DNA from 2 places in the Erythrobacter sp. S57(2025) genome. Region 1 is predicted to be linked to the other one. Evidence: predicted binding sites of a transcription regulator. Region 1 holds the regulator's gene; the other holds the start of a gene.

What was found. The regulator LexA, encoded in region 1, represses DNA repair genes until DNA is damaged. The targets are predictions, from matches to a motif close to GTTCCNCNCTTGTTCT.
Region 2: the regulator LexA is predicted to act here: its motif matches at 3,653-3,668, upstream of recA (recombinase RecA).

Annotation. Positions count from the first base shown of each region.
Region 1 is NZ_CP200299.1:1,104,277-1,113,497, reverse strand. Features, by position in the region: gene AC0V6N_RS05355 (anthranilate synthase component II) at 1-419, shown strand, start outside; gene trpD (anthranilate phosphoribosyltransferase) at 419-1,408, shown strand; gene trpC (indole-3-glycerol phosphate synthase TrpC) at 1,415-2,203, shown strand; gene moaC (cyclic pyranopterin monophosphate synthase MoaC) at 2,370-2,867, shown strand; gene AC0V6N_RS05335 (molybdopterin molybdotransferase MoeA) at 2,864-4,048, shown strand; gene lexA (transcriptional repressor LexA) at 4,258-4,941, shown strand; gene AC0V6N_RS05325 (ComEC/Rec2 family competence protein) at 4,970-7,237, opposite strand; gene gltX (glutamate--tRNA ligase) at 7,315-8,715, shown strand; gene AC0V6N_RS05315 (citrate synthase) at 8,760-9,221, shown strand, end outside.
Region 2 is NZ_CP200299.1:856,754-865,974, forward strand. Features, by position in the region: gene smpB (SsrA-binding protein SmpB) at 1-315, shown strand, start outside; gene AC0V6N_RS04105 (DUF2062 domain-containing protein) at 464-1,057, shown strand; gene AC0V6N_RS04110 (response regulator) at 1,162-3,630, shown strand; gene recA (recombinase RecA) at 3,779-4,843, shown strand; gene alaS (alanine--tRNA ligase) at 5,102-7,765, shown strand; gene AC0V6N_RS04125 (cation:proton antiporter domain-containing protein) at 7,762-9,221, opposite strand, start outside.

The DNA of each region.
Region 1 (9,221 bases):
ATCTGGTTGCGGCCTGCGCGGATGCGGAAAAGCCATTGCTCGGCGTGTGTCTGGGGCACCAGAGCATCGGTCAACATTTCGGCGGCACGGTTACGCGCGGCGGGCTGATGCATGGCAAGACTTCGGAAGTTACGCATGATGGCACGGGTGTGTTTGCAGGCCTGCCCTCGCCCTACACCGCAACCCGCTATCACAGCCTTGAAGTGGTCGACATGCCTGCCAGCCTGATCGCCAATGCCCACGCAGAAACTCCCGGGGGTGACCACGCAAGCGTCATGGGATTCCGCCACGAAAGTCTCCCCATTCACGGCGTGCAATTCCACCCCGAAAGCATCGCGACGCAGCATGGCCATGCGCTGCTCGCCAACTTCCTCAACATCTGCGGCATTGACGCGGCGCTTCCTGAAAGAGTGAGCTAATGAGCCTACCCGACATCTCCAAACCGCTCACTGAAACAGAAGCCGAAACCGCATTTGGCACTCTGCTGGATGGCGGGACCACTGAGGATGAGATCGAGCAGTTTCTTATCGCTCTGTCGGCACGCGGCGAGACCTCGAACGAAATCGCTGGCGCAGCCCGCGCCCTTCGCGCTCGGTTGATCCCGATTGATGCGCCCGAGGGCTCCATCGACGTATGCGGAACCGGCGGCGATGGGCACCACACGCTCAATGTCTCCACCGCCGTAAGCCTAGTTGTCGCGGCTTGCGGAGTGCCCGTGGCAAAGCATGGCAACCGCGCCGCCTCATCCAAAGCGGGCGCGGCAGACACGCTGGAAGCGCTGGGCCTCGACATGGATGCGGCGGGCAAGACGGCGGAGAAGACGCTCGCAGAGCTGGGCATCTGTTTTCTGTTTGCAAAGAACCACCACCCCGCAATGGGCCGCATCCAACCCATCCGGCTTAAGATTGGTAAGCGCACGATCTTCAACTTGATGGGTCCGCTCTCCAATCCTGCTGGCGTGACCAGTCAGCTGATCGGGATCGCGCGCCCTGCCTATGTGCCGATCTATGCAGGCGCGATGGCGAAGCTTGGCACGGGCCGCTCCTTGATCGTCTCCGGCGATGAGGGGCTGGATGAATTGAGCCTGGCAGGCGGAAATGAAGTCGCCGTCGTCACCGGCAATGCGTTTGAGATGAACCGGGTCCACCCATCCGAGGCTGGCCTGCCCAATTCCCCCATCGAAGCCATTCGCGGCGATGATGCAACCCACAATGCCGCCGCGCTAAAGGCTCTGCTGCTCGGCGCGCCGGGACCCTATCGCCAAGCGGTGCAGCTAAATGCGGCAGGCGCGCTGATTGTCGCTGACAAGGTGCAGGAATGGGAAGATGGCGTTGCCATGGCAGCAGAAGCGCTCGATTCAGGCCGAGCGCTCAAACTGCTCGAAAACTGGATCGAACTGGCAAAGTAAGGGCCCATGAATAAGCTCGAAGAAATCTGCGTCAATAAGGCGAGCGAAGTGGCCGCGCGCAAACCGGCAACCACTGTCGCTGCGCTAGAGGCGGCGGCGAGTGAGCAGTCAGCCCCGCGCGGTTTCGAGGCGGCTTTGCGTGCCAAGTCAGAAACCGGCTTTGCGCTAATCGCGGAGGTCAAGAAAGCAAGCCCGTCAAAGGGCCTGATCCGTGCCGATTTCCAACCCGCTCAGCATGCGCGCGAGTACGAAGCGGGCGGCGCAGCTTGTCTGTCCGTCCTGACCGATGCACCCTATTTTCAAGGGCATGAGGATTACCTCGTGGCCGCGCGCGCAGCCTGTGCGATACCTGCCTTACGCAAAGATTTCATGGTCGATCCGTGGCAATGCCTTGAGGCACGCGCGATTGGCGCTGATGCGATCCTGATTATCGTTGCCGCGCTTTCGGACGCGCAAATGCGCGAGATTGAGGCGGCGGCGCGCGAACATAGCATGGACGTGCTGGTCGAGGTTCATGACGAGGCCGAGATGGAGCGTGCCCTTGCGCACCTCAATTCGCAGCTGATCGGGATAAACAATCGCGACCTCAAGACATTCACCACTTCGCTTGAAACCACAGAGCGCCTTGCGCCAATGGTGCCGGACACTGCGCTGCTGGTTGGCGAGAGCGGAATTGCGAGCCACGAAGACTGCGTACGTCTTTCGAAAAGCGGTGTGCGAACCTTCCTTGTCGGCGAAAGCTTGATGCGCGCAGATGACGTGGCTGAGGCGACCCGGACGCTGCTCAACGGATAAGTGGACCGCTTTCTTACAGCCCGCCAATTTGGCATGGACAGGGCATGCAGTGGACAGCAATCAAAGCTTGGTTCTATTCCTTTAGAAGCCACCGTCTGTGCGGTGGTGATTTTTCTTTCCCAGGACCGTGTAACATGCGGTCCATGTCTCACCTAAGGCACTGAAAATGAACGATCTCACTCATATCGGCAAAGACGGCTCAGCGCGCATGGTCGATGTGGGCGGGAAAGTGGAAACGCACAGGGTCGCGATAGCCTCTGGCATCATCACCATGTCACCCGAAGCGCTCACCGCAATCCGCGAAGGCAACGCGCCAAAAGGGGACGTGCTGGGCACCGCCCGCATCGCCGGGATCATGGCCGCCAAACGCACGGGCGAGCTGATCCCGCTGTGCCATCCGCTTGGACTGGAAGCGGTCAATGTCGACTTCGCGTTTGAGGAAGCTGATGGCACTTGGGGCGTGCGCGCCACCGCCACCGCCTCACTTACGGGCAAGACGGGCGTGGAGATGGAGGCGATGGTGGCCGTCTCAACCGCGCTGCTCACCATCTACGACATGGCCAAAGCGATCGACAAAGGCATGGTGATCGGTGAGGTCCGACTGATCGAGAAGCGCGGCGGCAAGAGCGGCACTTGGCGAGCGGATGGGAAGGCTGTGGCTTGAGCGAGCTACTGGACCTTGAAGAGGCGCAGGCGCGGCTGCTCGCCCTCGCGCCGACGCTCGGGGAAGCCGTCGTGCCCTTGGCTCCCGGTACAGGCATACGCTACCTCGCGCGCGACGTGGCTGCCAAACGCACGCAGCCCGCAGCCGACCTCTCAGCCATGGATGGCTATGCGCTGGCCCCCGGAGACGGACCATGGGAGCACGTTGGAGAGAGCCGCGCAGGCGCTCCGTTCACGGGAGTGCTCGAAGCAGGGCAATGCACCCGCATCTCCACCGGAGCGCATGTGCCAAGCGGTGCAGACCGCGTGCTGATCCAAGAGGATGCGACACTTGACGGCATGATGGTCATGGCGACCGAGATGCCCTCTCCCGGTCAGCACATCCGGCGCGCAGGCTTCGACTTCGGTGAAGGCGACACGCTGCTCACCAAAGGTTCAGCCCTCACCCCTGCTGCAATGGCACTGGCGATCGCGGCCGGGCATGGCGAAGTGCCGGTGGTGGCCGCGCCCAAGGTCGCTGTGCTCGACAGCGGTGATGAACTGGTGCCCGCAGGAGAGCCTCTCGCCGCGCACCAGATCCCGGCAAGCAATGGCGTGATGCTGGCGAGCATGGTGGCTTCCTATGTCGGCATGCCCACCATGCTTGGCCCCGTTCCAGACGATGCCGCCGCGCTTGCCACCGCGTTGCGGCGGTCGGCAGACTGCGACATCCTCATCACATCAGGCGGCGCATCTGTGGGCGACCATGACCTCATCCAGCAGGCACTGCGCGATTGGGGCGCCGACATCGCGTTTTGGAAGGTTGCGATCAAGCCAGGCAAACCGCTGATGGTGGCGACACGGGGGAAGCAGGTCATACTGAGTCTGCCGGGTAATCCGGTATCGAGCTTCGTGACCTGCTTCCTGTTCGCCCTGCCCCTGATCGGGGCGGCCATGGGAGCTGGGGAGCCGCTGCCGCAAAGCACTCCGATGCGAGCCGCGCACGACCTGCCTGCCACCGGCAACCGGCGCGAGTTCCTAAGAGGGATCGCTATGGGCGGCGAAGTCAGCCTCGCGGCATCACAAGACTCAAGCGCAATACGGTCACTGGCAACGGCAAATTGCCTGATTAACCGCCCGGCCAACTCACCTGCGAGCAAGGCTGGGGACCTCGTTCCTGTCTACAACCTCCAAAACGGCTGAGTTCTGCGGGGTTTGGTGATCTGAGGCGCTTGACTTGGCAATTGAAGTTGCCTACTTGTTCTACATCCGTTCACCATATAGGTGCGCGAGAGAGTGCCTTGTAATGCAGCTTTCCGTGTGAATGGGCGCTGCCTCTGAGGGCGCGACAAGTTTGGCACTTTGCAGCGTTTGCGCGCTGCGCGACGAGTGCGCCTTTACGGAGTTTGCCCATGTTAACGGCAAAACAGCATGAACTGATCCGCTTCATCCAGCAGCGTCTGGAGGAAACAGGGGTTTCGCCCAGTTTTGAAGAGATGAAGGAAGCGCTTGATCTCAAGAGCAAGTCGGGCGTTCACCGTCTGATTTCAGCGCTTGAGGAACGCGGCTTCATCCGTCGTCTCCCCAACCGCGCCCGCGCTTTGGAAGTGATCAAGCAACCTGAGGATTCGACACCTGCACCGCGTGCGAGTGCGCCTGCGATGTCGGCACGAGCGCCAGCAGCTAACACTAACGTGCCCGAACCGGCCAATGACGTGATCGACATTCCGCTTCATGGCCGGATCGCAGCAGGTGCGCCGATTGAGGCTCTAGAGGGGCAAAGCTCGCTTCCCGTGCCCGCGGCTCTGCTTGGCCCCGGTGAGCATTATGCGCTTGAGGTATCTGGCGATTCGATGGTCGAGGCAGGCATCTTCGATGGTGACTTTGCTCTGATCCGCCGCACCAACACGGCGCGCGATGGCGAGATTGTGGTTGCGCTGGTGCGCGGCGAAGAGGCAACGCTCAAATACCTCCATAAGGATGGCGGGCTTGTAAGGCTCGATCCGGCAAACGCCTCCTATGACCCACAGGTTTATGGCTCGGGCGAAGTGGAAGTTCAGGGCAAGCTTGCAGGCTTGCTACGTCGCTATCACTGATACGGTGTTCGCGGGGACAGGTGCGGCGCTAGTCGTCCTCCCCGCGCCACCAACCATGCTCACCCTGCTTGCTAGAGACGCTGGTGACTCGTTCATTGGTCAGATCAAGTGCAAGGCCTCCTGTTCGAATGAGCATGCGACGATCCGCCTTCAGCCAGCGCGGTGAACAAGAGCGCGGCAAAAAGCGGTCAGCCACCACGATGTCCGCGCGTTCACAGGCAGCGGCCAAAGAGCGCTCCTCGATCATCTCCCGATTGCGGGCAAGCAATAGCGACCAATCCCGCCCTCCTCGCGTGATCTCGACTGTGCAGAATTCAGGAGAACAGCGAGCTCCCTCCCACTGCGCCAAAGGCACAGGCTCACTCGTCACGCTGGAAAGCTCAAGCAGGTTGTCACGCGAATAGGAAGAACGGCTGTCGCGCAACGATAGCAAACTCCTGCTTCCGTCAGCGTTTGGAATGGTGATCCCCACATGCCGCCCCTCCCGTCCGATAAGTACGTCTGGAATAGGCGTTGTTAACAGCATGAGGGTCGCAACAATTGCAGGAGCAAAACCAAGCAATCGCGCTCGCCCATTCCATAGCGCAAGCCACAGGCCCCCGCCGACAAACAGCGCGATCGTCAAATAGCTCATCTGCGGCATCAGCTTTACCGAACCTGGCTGCTCTGCGGTGAAATGCGCAATTCCAAGCAAAAGGTTCAATGACCCCTCTGCCAACCACCAAAATGGCGCTCCCAGCCCCAGCAGATCGAAGAACAATGCAATCGCAATGAGAGGCATCGAAATGAAAGTGACCAGCGGGATAGCGATGACGTTAGCAAAGGCGCCGTAGACTCCTGCGCGGTGGAAGTGGAACAGCACGATGGGCATCAATGCAATTTCAATGACCAAGCCAGTGACGAACAGCATAAAGACGCCGCGCCCCGTTCGTTTGAGCCACGGCTCTTCGCGTGGCGCCATAAAGGCCTTTACCGGAGCACTTGAATGAAGCGCCACGATCGCAAGCACAGCTGAAAAGCTCATTTGGAAACTGGGCCCAACAACGCTTTCAGGCCACAGTAGCATGACAAAAACGGCTGCTGCCGCAACCATACGCAATGACAAAGCGTCACGCCCCATCGCCAAAGCGATTAGCACCAGCATTGCCGCAACGCATGCTCTGACCGTGGGCACCTGAGCTCCTGTAAGAAGTGTATAGCTCACCCCGGCCAACGCGCCGACAGCGGCGGCGGCTACTGGCAAACGCACTCTCAATGCCAAGGCCGGGAATAGAGCCAAGAGCTTGAGCGCCACGAAATACGCTCCAGCGATCACTGCACTGACATGCAGCCCACTAATCGCCAAAAGATGCGTTAGTCCAGCATCGCGCATGGCCTCTTCGTCGGCTTCGACGATTGCCCCCCGGTCCCCGCTAGCAAAGGCGGCGGCGATTGTGCCTGCTGATCCCTCGACATTGTCACGTACATGGGCAGCAATCTGACGTTGAAGGAAACCGATGGCTGGCCTGCCATCAGGGGCTTGAACGACCTCGATTGCACCCAATAGACTGCCTGTGCCGGCCAGTCCTTTAAACCAGGCGGCGCGAGCAAAGTCATAACCGCCGGGTAACATTGGGCTTGCTGGCGGCATTAGTCGGACGCGCATCTTGAGGATCGCACCCTCGCGCAAGACTTTCGCTCCGTCGCCTTGTGAATACTCGGCCTCAACTCGCAAGGCCTCTTCTAACGGCACGTTGATCCGTATCTTGCGGCTTTGCGCCGTTTCCGCGTCGCGCACCGCCATTGTTAATCGGATACGGTCTTGGGCAGGTTGGTCCTGCCGTTCCAGCACATAGCCCTGCACCCGCTCAATCATTGGGCGTTCGATCGGCTCAGCTCCGACCATTTCGGATCGCAGCCACACAATGCTTATGCCCAAGGCAAACAGTACTGAACACGCGATCACAGCTCGGCGCAGATGCCCGCGCCCATCATCCTCGCGCCACATTGCGAGCGCAAAAAGTGCCAATAAGAACGCGCTCCCCATTGCCGCCATCCATTGCCACGGCGTTTGGAGCGCAAACCAGGTCATAATCCCTGCGCCGAACACCACCGCGAGCCAAGGGGCACGGTCAAAGCCGGCCCCTGCCAAGAACCGCTCAGCAGCATCGGCTCCAGCGCTTGCAATGCTGGACAATCCGCCGCCCCTTTGCCACAGGCGGCGCGTTGCCCCATTGGGGCTTGGCAAAGGTGTGTCCTTGGCAGCAATGCTGCTTTCAGGCTCGCCAGCAATCGGTATTATCGGCGCATCAGCCATCAGCCATGTCCCCCTCGGAATACCCCCTTGGGCTTGGCCTGATCTAAGACGCTCAAGTGAATAGGAATTTTGCAGCTATGGCAAGCCCACACGCAAAGACAATTGTGACCCGCTTTGCGCCTTCGCCCACAGGCTTCTTGCATATTGGCGGCGCACGCACGGCCTTATTCAACTGGCTGTATGCTCGTCACCACGGCGGCAAAGCGCTGCTTCGGATAGAGGACACCGACAAGAAGCGCTCCACCCAAGAAGCGATTGATGCCATCTTGGATGGTCTCGATTGGATGGGTCTCGACTATGACGACGCGCCTACTTTCCAGTCTCAGCGTGCTGATCGGCACGCCGAAGTTGCGAACAAACTTCTAGAAACGGGTCACGCATACAAATGCTTTGCAACGCCTGAAGAGTTGGAAGAAATGCGGTCTGAGCAACGCGCGAACAAGCAACCCATGCGCTATGATGGGCGCTGGCGTGATCGCGACCCGTCTGAGGCATCTGAAGGCGCTAGCTACACGGTGCGGATTAAGACCCCACTTGATGGCGAAACGACCATTCAAGACGAAGTGCAAGGCAGCGTATCAGTAAAGAATGTAGAGCTTGATGATTATATCATCCTGCGAGCTGACGGCACACCGACCTATATGCTCGCAGTAGTGGTTGATGATCATGATATGGGCGTCACCCATATCATTCGCGGCGATGACCACCTCAACAATGCGTTTCGACAACTGCCAATCTACGACGCAATGGGTTGGGAACGACCGACTTATGCGCATGTCCCCCTGATCCACGGCCCTGATGGGGCAAAGCTGTCTAAGCGCCACGGCTCATTGGGCGTAGAAGCTTATCGAGATGAAATGGGCATACTCTCGGACGCCCTCTTTAACTACCTGCTGCGCCTTGGTTGGGGTCACGGTGATCGCGAAGAAATTACGCGTGCAGAGGCAATTGAGCTGTTTGACCTATCAGGCGTAGGCAAAAGCCCGTCGCGTTTTGACATCAAAAAACTTGAAAACTTGAACGGGCACTACATTCGGGAAACCGACGACGCTGTATTGGCACCGCTAGTGGCAAGCCGGATCGAAGGTGCATCCGATGTCGAACTGCTGGCTAAGGCCATGCCAGTTCTTAAAACTCGGGCGAAGAACCTTGATGAACTTGCTGAAGGAGCAGGCTTTTTATTCGCAAGCCAGCCTCTTTCCATGACCGAGAAGGCGGCAAAATTGCTAGATGATGACGGTAGAGCACGCCTGTCCAAGATTTATGCTGCACTTGCGAGTGAAAATAACTGGACAATCGAGGCTCTCGAAGCCACTACGAAGTCGCTTGCAGAGGAACTGGAACTGGGCCTTGGCAAGCTGGCGCAGCCAATGCGTGCTGCACTCACTGGGACGACTACATCGCCCGGCATTTTCGACGTTCTGGTCCTTCTTGGACGGGATGAATCCCTGGCACGGCTCGACGCGCAAAAGGCGTAAGAGCCGATCAAAGGCAAAAAAGAATTTAGGGCAGGAGACTAACCTTGGCAGATAAGCATGCGAAACTGGAGCTAAACGGGAATACGTTTGAATATCCCGTTCTTGAGGGCAGCACTGGCCCCGATGTCATCGATATTCGCAAGCTCTACGGCCAGACCGGCGCCTTCACCTTTGATCCGGGCTACAAATCCACCGCTAGCTGCGAAAGCGCGCTGACCTATATTGATGGTCAGGAAGGTATTCTGCTCCACCGCGGCTATCCAATCGGCCAGTTGGCAGAGCACTCCAGCTTTATGGAAGTGGCCCACTTGCTCCTCAATGGCGAATTGCCCAGCCAGGATGAGCATGACGAGTTTGTTCACACCATCACTCGCCACACGATGCTGCATGATCAGCTCAACACCTTTTATTCAGGCTTCCGCCGCGATGCACACCCGATGGCAATCATGTGCGGCGTGGTTGGAGCGCTGTCTGCGTTTTATCACGACAGCACGGATATTTCTGAT
Region 2 (9,221 bases), 250 kb from region 1:
GCCGAGGTGCGCGATGGAGAGGTTTGGCTGATCAACGCCAACATCCCTGAATACAGCCACGGCAACCGCCTGAATCACGAACCGCGCCGCCCGCGCAAATTGCTGTTGAACACCCGTGAGATCAACAAGCTGTTCGGCGCTGTCGAACGCAAAGGCATGACGCTGGTGCCGCTGTCTGTTTACTTTAACCGCACGGGCCGCGCGAAGGTCGAATTGGCGCTGGCGAAGGGTAAGCAGGCGCATGACAAGCGTCAGACTGTTAAAGACCGCGATTGGAAGCGTGACAAAGCTCGTCTGATGCGTGACCGCGGCTAGGGTGAAATAACGCGCGCGATTAACCCACTGGTCAGGCGCAAATCGCTACCCATATAGTCATTCATGGCTGCCCATTGTTTCTTTATCGCTTTTGCCTCGGAAGCGCGCTTGTGTTTGCGCGCATCTGGGAGCAGTAGCGCACACTGATATGGCCACCTCGCAATCCTCCAGCGCTTCAGCGCGTATCGCGGCCTGGTTCTCGCGCTACATGCCAAAGCGTGAAGAGATGGCGCGCAATAAATATTTGCGACCGATTGCTCATCGTTTCCTCTCGCCAGAGTTATGGCGGTTCACCCGTCGCTCGGTCCCGCGCGGAGTTGCCCTTGGCCTTTTCGCAGCGTTTATCATTCCTGTGGGGCAGATTTTTCTGGCGGCATTTCTCGCGCTTCCGGCACGGGCAAATGTCCCGCTTGCGGCGCTGGTCACATTCGTCACCAACCCTCTCACTATCGCGTTTTGGGCGGTGGTCGCAAACCGGGTCGGGCAATTCATCCTGCGCATCGACGCCGCGACAGCCGGTGTCGCAACCGAGCAACTGGAAAGCGGCGCATGGCAATGGGTCATCGACGCATTCGAAGTCGCCGGTGTCACAGTGGTGGGCTTCTTTGTCCTTGCGGTCCTCGCCTCTTCGGTCGGTTATCTTCTTTCAAGCGCGATTTGGCGCGTGGTCATTGCACGAAGGCGGGCAAAACGGCTGAAACGGATGGAAGAGCGGCTCGACCAGAGGCTGAACGCAAACTAGGCTTCTGCTAAGGGCGATCGCTTGCGAATCTGCCTACATTGTAAATGAAGTCGAGCGTGAACACTCATATTCAAACCCTTACTGGCTCCAAAAGCAACGCAACCATGCTGGCAGGCATTGGGCTTGCACTGGTGCTGAGCGCAGGGGCGGTTTTCCTTGTCACTGCAAATGCGATGATCGCAGGCGCTTACAGCTTGGGTTTGCTGGTGCTGCTGTTCGGCGTGTTTGCTTCAGGCCAGAAGGGCACTGCGGCTGAAGAGAGCGAAGCGTTTGCGCCTGATTGGTCGGTTACCGTCGCCGCGATAGAGCATGAAGGCCAAGCCATCGCCATCACTGACCGAGCGAACCGAATGGTGTGCGCGAACCAAGCGTTCATCGATGCTTTTGGCGCAGGCAGTGCACCACCGTCACTGCCGCTTGATCGTTCCGCACTCGAAGCCGTCACGCGGCTTGCCAGAGAAGCATGGCGCGATGGCAGTGGGCAGATCGAAGAGCTTGAAGACCAAAGCGAGCGCAATTGGGGTGTTGCTGCAAAGCGTGCGGGGCGGGGCGATGATCATCTGATCTGGCGTTTTGTTCGCAATGTCGATGGCGCTGGGCAGTCGCTGTCTGATATTGATCTATCCGGGCCGTTTGGCGTTATGCTCAGCCGTGCAGGGATCGAAGCCGCGATGACTGGACCCGACGGAGCCATCCGCAGCGTGAGCACTGGGTTTGCCGAGCGAGCCTCTGGCGATGCGACAGCGACTTTGGCGGGACAGGATTTTGCTGCATTGCTGCGGGCAGACGACCGCGAACGCATTTTCTTCGCGCGCGAAGGGCGAGCGGGCACCCCGCAAACCTTGATCGATGTGCCATTGGTTGAACCTGCGCAAGCGGGCACTCAGCCCGGCCCGGACGATGGTGCATCGCTTATGCTCTTGGTCGATAGCGGCGTTGGCATTGGCGGCGGCTGGGATGGATCATCACAGGCCGGCGTGGCGCAGCTGGAGGCTTTGCTCGCGCAACTCCCACTCGGCCTTGCCATGACAGACCGCGATGGCCGGTTCCTATTTGGCAATGATGCGTTCCTGCGCTCCATCGGACGCAAGGATCGCGGGCTACCGGCATTCCCAACCGATCTGGTCGTGAAAGAGGACAAGGCTGCGCTTTCTGACGCCGTGCGTCGCCATGGGCGCGGTCCTGCGACCAGCGGCGATATGGCACTGCGCCTTACAGCTCAGCCGGATGAACCCGTTTCGATGGGGCTTGCCGGTGTGCGGGGCTTGGGCGAGGCATCGGTATTGTTGATGCTGGTCGATTCATCTGAAGAGACACAGCTCAAACGCCAGGTTGCTCAGGCAACGAAGATGCAAGCGGTTGGCCAGCTTGCCGGCGGTGTTGCGCATGACTTTAACAATGTGCTCACCGCTATTATCGGCACGTGCGATCTGATGCTGCTGCGGCACACGCCCGGCGACAGCGATTATGACGACATCCAGCAAATCCGCGCGAACTCCAACCGCGCTGCATCGCTAACGCGCCAATTGCTCGCCTTTTCGCGCCAACAGACATTGCGGCCTGAAATTCTGCAACTGCCCGACGTGGTGAGCGAGGTAAGCCCGCTCATTAAACGGTTGCTGGGTGAGAAGATCGCATACTTTGTCCAGCATGATCGCAATCTGGGGGCGGTAAGGGCCGATCCGCAACAGCTTGAACAGGTCATCATGAACTTGGCCGTCAATGCGCGCGATGCGATCAATATGAATGGCGCGCATGGCGGAGCGGGCGGCAAAGGCATGAGCGGCGCGGGCAAAAGTGGCACCGGTGAAGCGCAAGGGCGCATCACTCTGCTCACCCGCTCAATCCCGTCCACCGAAGTGATCAAGCTGGGATCAGAAGTGCTGCCAGCGGCCGACTACACCGTGCTGATCATGCAGGATAATGGCGGCGGCATTCCCGATCATGTTCTGCCCAAACTGTTCGAACCATTCTTTACGACCAAGGAATTGGGCAAGGGCACAGGCCTTGGGCTTTCGACCGTTTATGGGATCGTCAAACAGTCGGGCGGCTTTATCTTTGCGGACAATCTGTCTGATGCAGGCGGCCGCCAGGTGGGCGCGCGCTTCACGATCTACTTCCCCGTCCACCACGGCGAAGTGCCCCGCAAAAAGCCGGAGCCTGAACTTACCGAGAGCTCTGAATGGTCAGTGGGCGGCCGCGTACTTCTGGTCGAGGATGAAGACATGGTGCGCGCCGTTGCAGAGCGGGCGCTCTCACGGGCGGGCTATGAAATCACCGCCTGCCCAGATGGGGAAGACGGTCTTGCCGAAATCACCAAGGGCGGCGAGTTTGATCTGGTGGTCAGCGACGTTGTGATGCCCGGCATGGATGGCCCAGCGATGGTCCGCGCTATCCGTGAGCTGCGCCCCGATCTGCCAGTGCTCTTCATGTCTGGTTATGCTGAGGAAAACCTGCGCAGCGAAATCGACATCCCCGATATGCACTTCATCCCCAAGCCTTTCAGCGTCAGCGCAATCAGCGATAAAGTCGGCGCAGTGATGCGTCAGGCCAAGGCCGCACAAGACGCCTGAAGACCCATCGAAAAATAATTTTGTTCCACTCTTGTTCTATGAGAACAAATGGGATACATGCTGTTCCAACAGGGGGCGGCAAGAGGGTCTCTCCAAACGGTCGGTCAAAAGTTTTAACTGGCCCTAGGCAAGCGAAGGAGTGCATGCGATGGCTACGCAACTAAAGCTGGTAGAGAAGGAAAAAGGCGTGGATCGTCAAAAGGCACTCGACGCGGCGTTGTCACAGATTGACCGCGCTTTTGGTAAGGGTTCAGCGATGAAGCTGGGCTCAAAAGAAGCGATGCAGGTCGAATCAATTTCAACCGGTTCGCTTGGGCTTGATATTGCGCTTGGCATTGGCGGTCTGCCTAAAGGCCGCGTTATCGAAGTCTATGGTCCAGAAAGCTCTGGTAAGACGACGCTTGCGCTGCATGTGATTGCAGAGGCGCAAAAAGCGGGCGGCACAGCGGCCTTTGTGGATGCAGAGCACGCGCTTGATCCGGTCTATGCGAAAAAGCTGGGCGTCGACATTGATGAATTGATCGTCTCGCAGCCTGATACAGGCGAACAGGCGCTTGAGATCACCGACACTCTGGTTCGCTCCAATGCTGTTGACGTTTTGGTCGTCGATTCGGTTGCGGCTTTGGTGCCGCGCGCTGAGATCGAAGGCGAAATGGGCGATTCGCATGTGGGTCTTCAGGCACGCTTGATGTCGCAGTCGCTGCGTAAGCTCACCGGCTCTATCAACCGTTCAAAGTGCATGGTGATCTTCATCAACCAGCTGCGCATGAAAATCGGTGTGATGTATGGCAACCCTGAGACGACGACGGGCGGCAATGCGCTTAAGTTTTACGCCTCTGTCCGCTTGGATATCCGCCGCACGGGTCAGATCAAGGACCGCGACGAAGTGATCGGCAACTCGACCCGCGTCAAAGTGGTCAAGAACAAGGTCGCTCCGCCATTCAAACAGGTCGAGTTTGACATCATGTATGGTCAGGGCATCTCCAAACGAGGTGAAATTCTCGACCTTGGGGTGAAAGCCGGCTTGGTTGAGAAATCGGGCAGCTGGTATTCCTATGACAGCGTGCGCATCGGCCAAGGTCGCGAGAATTCGAAGACCTATCTCGCCGAGAACCCAGAAGTTTGCGACAAGTTGGAAGCCGAAATTCGCGGTAAAACCGACGAGGTCGCCGAGGAAATGATGACGGGCCCGGACGCGGACTCCGACAGCTGATCCTCAAGCGGGTATTGGAGCAGGCTTGATAGGCCCGCTCACCCGGACAACCGGAATACCGGCATGAACCCATCCTCATTCATTTGAGGGACGCGGTTCCTGCCGGTTTTTCGTGTTCGCTTTGGTTTTCGGCTTTGGGTGTCAGGTGAGTGTGAACTGTGTCGAATGGACGCCACATGCGCAGTCATCGACGCAGAATGTCGCAAGGCGTGCTCGCTTTGTCTTGTCGGGCACCGATCCATTGCTTAACTGGCGATCATGACTTCGACTAACGACATCCGCCGGTCCTTCCTCGACTTTTTCGCGGGCCAAGATCATGCGCCAGTGCAAAGCGCCCCGCTGGTTCCCTACAACGATCCGACCTTGATGTTCGTGAACGCAGGGATGGTGCCGTTCAAGAATGCCTTTACCGGGCTCGAAACCCCGCCAGCGCCACGTGCGACCTCCTCGCAAAAATGTGTGCGGGCAGGTGGCAAGCACAATGATCTCGACAATGTCGGCTACACTGCGCGCCACCACACTTTCTTTGAGATGCTCGGCAACTTTTCATTCGGCGATTATTTCAAAGAACAGGCGATCCTGAATGCCTGGACCTTGCTCACCAAAGAATGGGGCCTCGCACCCGATAAATTGACCGCCACAATTTACCACACCGATGATGAGGCGTTTGACCTGTGGCGCAAGATTTCGGGCCTTCCCGAAGAGCGCATCATTCGCATCTCAACCAATGACAATTTCTGGTCGATGGGTGAGACCGGCCCTTGCGGTCCATGCTCGGAGATTTTCTATGATCACGGTGACCACATTCCCGGTGGACCTCCCGGAAGTCCAGACGAAGATGGCGACCGCTTCATCGAAATCTGGAACTTGGTCTTCATGCAGTTTGATCAGGCCGCTGATGGCACGCGATCTGATTTGCCGAGCCCTTCGATCGACACCGGCATGGGCCTCGAACGCATCGCTGCGGTCATGCAAGGCGTGCACGACAATTATGACACTGACACATTCAAGGCTCTGATCGCCGCATCTGTGGGGATGACGGGTGTCGAAGCAACTGGCGACAACACTGCGTCGCACCGGGTGATCGCTGACCATTTGCGCTCAACATCGTTCCTGATGGCCGATGGCGTGCTCCCATCAAATGAAGGCCGCGGCTATGTCCTTCGCCGGATCATGCGCCGCGCGATGCGCCATGCCCACTTGCTGGGTGCAAGCGAGCCATTGATGCACCGTTTGGTGCCATCACTCGTTACGGAAATGGGGCAGGCCTATCCTGAACTGCAGCGCGGGCAGGACCTGATCGAAGAGGTGTTGCTGCGTGAAGAAACGCAGTTTCGTAAAACGCTCGAAAAAGGTCTCAAGCTGCTCGACGAAGCGACGGGCACAATGGGCGAGGGCGGTGAGCTTGATGGCGAAACCGCCTTCAAACTCTACGACACATACGGCTTTCCCTATGATTTGACCGAAGACGCGTTGAGGGCGCGCGGCATTGCTGTCGACCGCGCCGGTTTTGATGTCGCTATGGAGCGCCAGAAACAAGCTGCGCGGGCCGCATGGAAAGGCTCCGGCGATGCGGCGTCTGGCGAAGTGTGGTTCGATTTAGCAGAACGCGAAGGCGCCACCGAATTCACCGGATATGTTGCCACCTCTGGCGAGGGCACTGTGGTGGCTATCGTCAAAGATGGCGCGGAAACTGATGCGGCATCTGCAGGCGATGAGGTCGTCATCCTCACCAATCAAACACCGTTTTACGGAGAGAGCGGCGGTCAAACCGGCGATATGGGGCGCATTTCAACTCCTGATGGCTTTGCTGCCGATATCACCGACACAAGCAAGCCACTTGGCCGGTTGCACGCTCATCACGCGACGATCACCGCGGGCAGCGTGAAGGTTGGCGACAATGTCCAGCTCGAGGTTGATAGCGCGCGTCGTAGCGAAATTCGCGCAAACCATTCTGCGACGCATCTTGTCCATGCGGCTCTGCGCAATCAGCTTGGCAATCACGTGACCCAAAAAGGTTCGCTGGTGGCGCAGGATCGTTTGCGGTTCGACTTTTCGCATCCAAAGGCGCTTGAGCCCGCTGAAATTGCGGCGATTGAGGCGGAGGTGAACGCCGAGATCCTTGCGAACGAACCGGTTGCAACGCGCCTTATGAGCCCGGACGATGCTGTGGAAGCGGGCGCATTGGCGCTGTTCGGAGAGAAATATGGCGACGAGGTTCGCGTGCTTTCGATGGGCCGAGCAGGCGGCGATGGACGCAATTACTCGGTGGAATTGTGCGGCGGTACGCATGTCACAGCCACAGGCGATATTGGCTTGTTCCGGATCATCTCAGAAAGCGCCGTATCCTCTGGCATCCGCCGGATCGAAGCGCTGACAGGCAATGCTGCGCGCAGTTGGCTGGTCGAACGCGAAGAGGCGCTCAAGTCGGCGGCGAGTGCGATCCGCGCGACCCCCGATGAAGTGCCCGCGCGTATTGCGGCCTTGTTGGATGAGCGAAAGCGGCTTGAGAAAGAGCTAGCCGAAGCGAAGAAGGCCTTGGCCCTTGGCGGTGGTGGTTCCGGTCAAAGTGTTGGCGCTGCTAGTGGGGATGAGGACGTCGCTGGCATCGCGTTTAGCGGACAAGTGCTCGAGGGTTTGAATCCCAAAGAGCTTCGCCCGTTGCTTGACGAGACAAAGGCCCGGCTCGGCTCCGGCATTGCGGCAATCGTTGCGGTTAATGACGGGAAGGCCAGCATCGCTGCGGCGGTAACCGATGATCTCAAAGAGCGTTTTAGCGCGGTCGATCTGGTGCGCGCCGGTGTCGAGGCGCTTGGCGGCAAAGGCGGCGGTGGTCGCCCTGATATGGCGCAAGGCGGCGGGCCAGACGGTTCAAAAGCGTCGGACGCTATTGCAGCGGTGAAGCAGGTCTTGGCAGGCTAACTCGTCGATGAGGCGGTCGTGTCGAGCCTGCTCGAACGCAATTTGGGTTTCTCTTTGAGGCCGCCCTCAAGCTCCAAGCGTTCGCGATATTCGTCGCGTTTTTCGTGGATTGAGGCGATCACAGGACCCATCGCGACGCCAATATCTACCAGCACCGCTTCAGAGAGTTGAAGCGAACTTTCCAAGTTTTCTGGCACGGCGTGGCTCGCTCCGGCGCGGTACATTGCAGCGGCGTGATCGGTGTCGCGCGCGCGGGCAACAATTAACAAGTCAGGATGCTCTTTGCGCAGCTTGCTCACCAATCGTTGGGCTAGCACAGGCTCATCCATCGTGAGCACTACTGCAGGGGCGTTTTCGATGCCCAGGCGTGACAAAGCATCGCCGCGCGCCGCATCGCCAAAGGTAGCGCGGTATCCATCGCGTTTTGCATTATCGATCAGGTCTGGGTTTGAATCGAGCATGACATAGGCTTGATCGTGCTTGACCAGCATGTCAGCGATGAGCCTGCCGACACGGCCACCGCCGATTATGATCGTGCGGATCTCGACCTCGTCCTCTTCCGGCAATTCGGGCACTGCTTCGATGCGGCGCGCGATCACCCGGCCCAGTTTTGCAAGCAGTGGCGTTATCGTCAGGCCAATGGCGGTCACGATCTGCCAAAACTGCGCGGTTTCCGTGTCGATCACATAGGCACTGGTGGCGGCGGCCAAAACAATCAGCGTCGTCTCGGAAGGGCTGGCCATCAGGACACCCGTCTCGCTGGCGGTCGAACGACGCGCGCCCATCATGCGCAGCAGCGAACCGGTCACAATGGCTTTGAACACCAGCACGCCGACGACAGCGCCTGCAATCTCGCCCAGATTGCGCCAGATTTCCATCAGGTCGATGCTCATGCCGATGGTGATCAGAAACACACCGAGCGCGAGGCCCTTAAAGGGCTCCATGATGCTTTCGACCTCGCCGTGATATTCGGTCTCGGCGATTAAAAGCCCCGCGATCAATGCGCCCACGATGGGGGAGAGGCCGGTGGCAGCGGTGGCAAGGCTCGCGCCGATCACCACCAGCAAAGAGGCAGCGAGGAACAGTTCCGGGCTTTTGGTGCGCGCGGCTTGGCTGAACAAGCGGGGCAGGGCAAATCGGCCCACGACTAGCAGCACAAGTATCACTACGCCGCCTTGCACCAATGTGCTGGTCAAGCCGCTTACACCGTCAGCTGATGCATTGGGTGCCAAAGCGCCCAAGATAAAGATGATCGGGACGATCATGATGTCTTCGAACAGCAGCATCGACAGCGCCGCGCGTCCGACGGGGGACTTGGTGCCCGATATCGGCAGCACGATCGCGGTGGAGGAGAAGGCAAGAGCAAAACCGAGCGCGAGCGCCGCCGTAGTGCTCATACCGCTGTAATAGCCAAAGAATGCCGCCGATACGCTGCCGATGATCAGCAGTTCGAGGC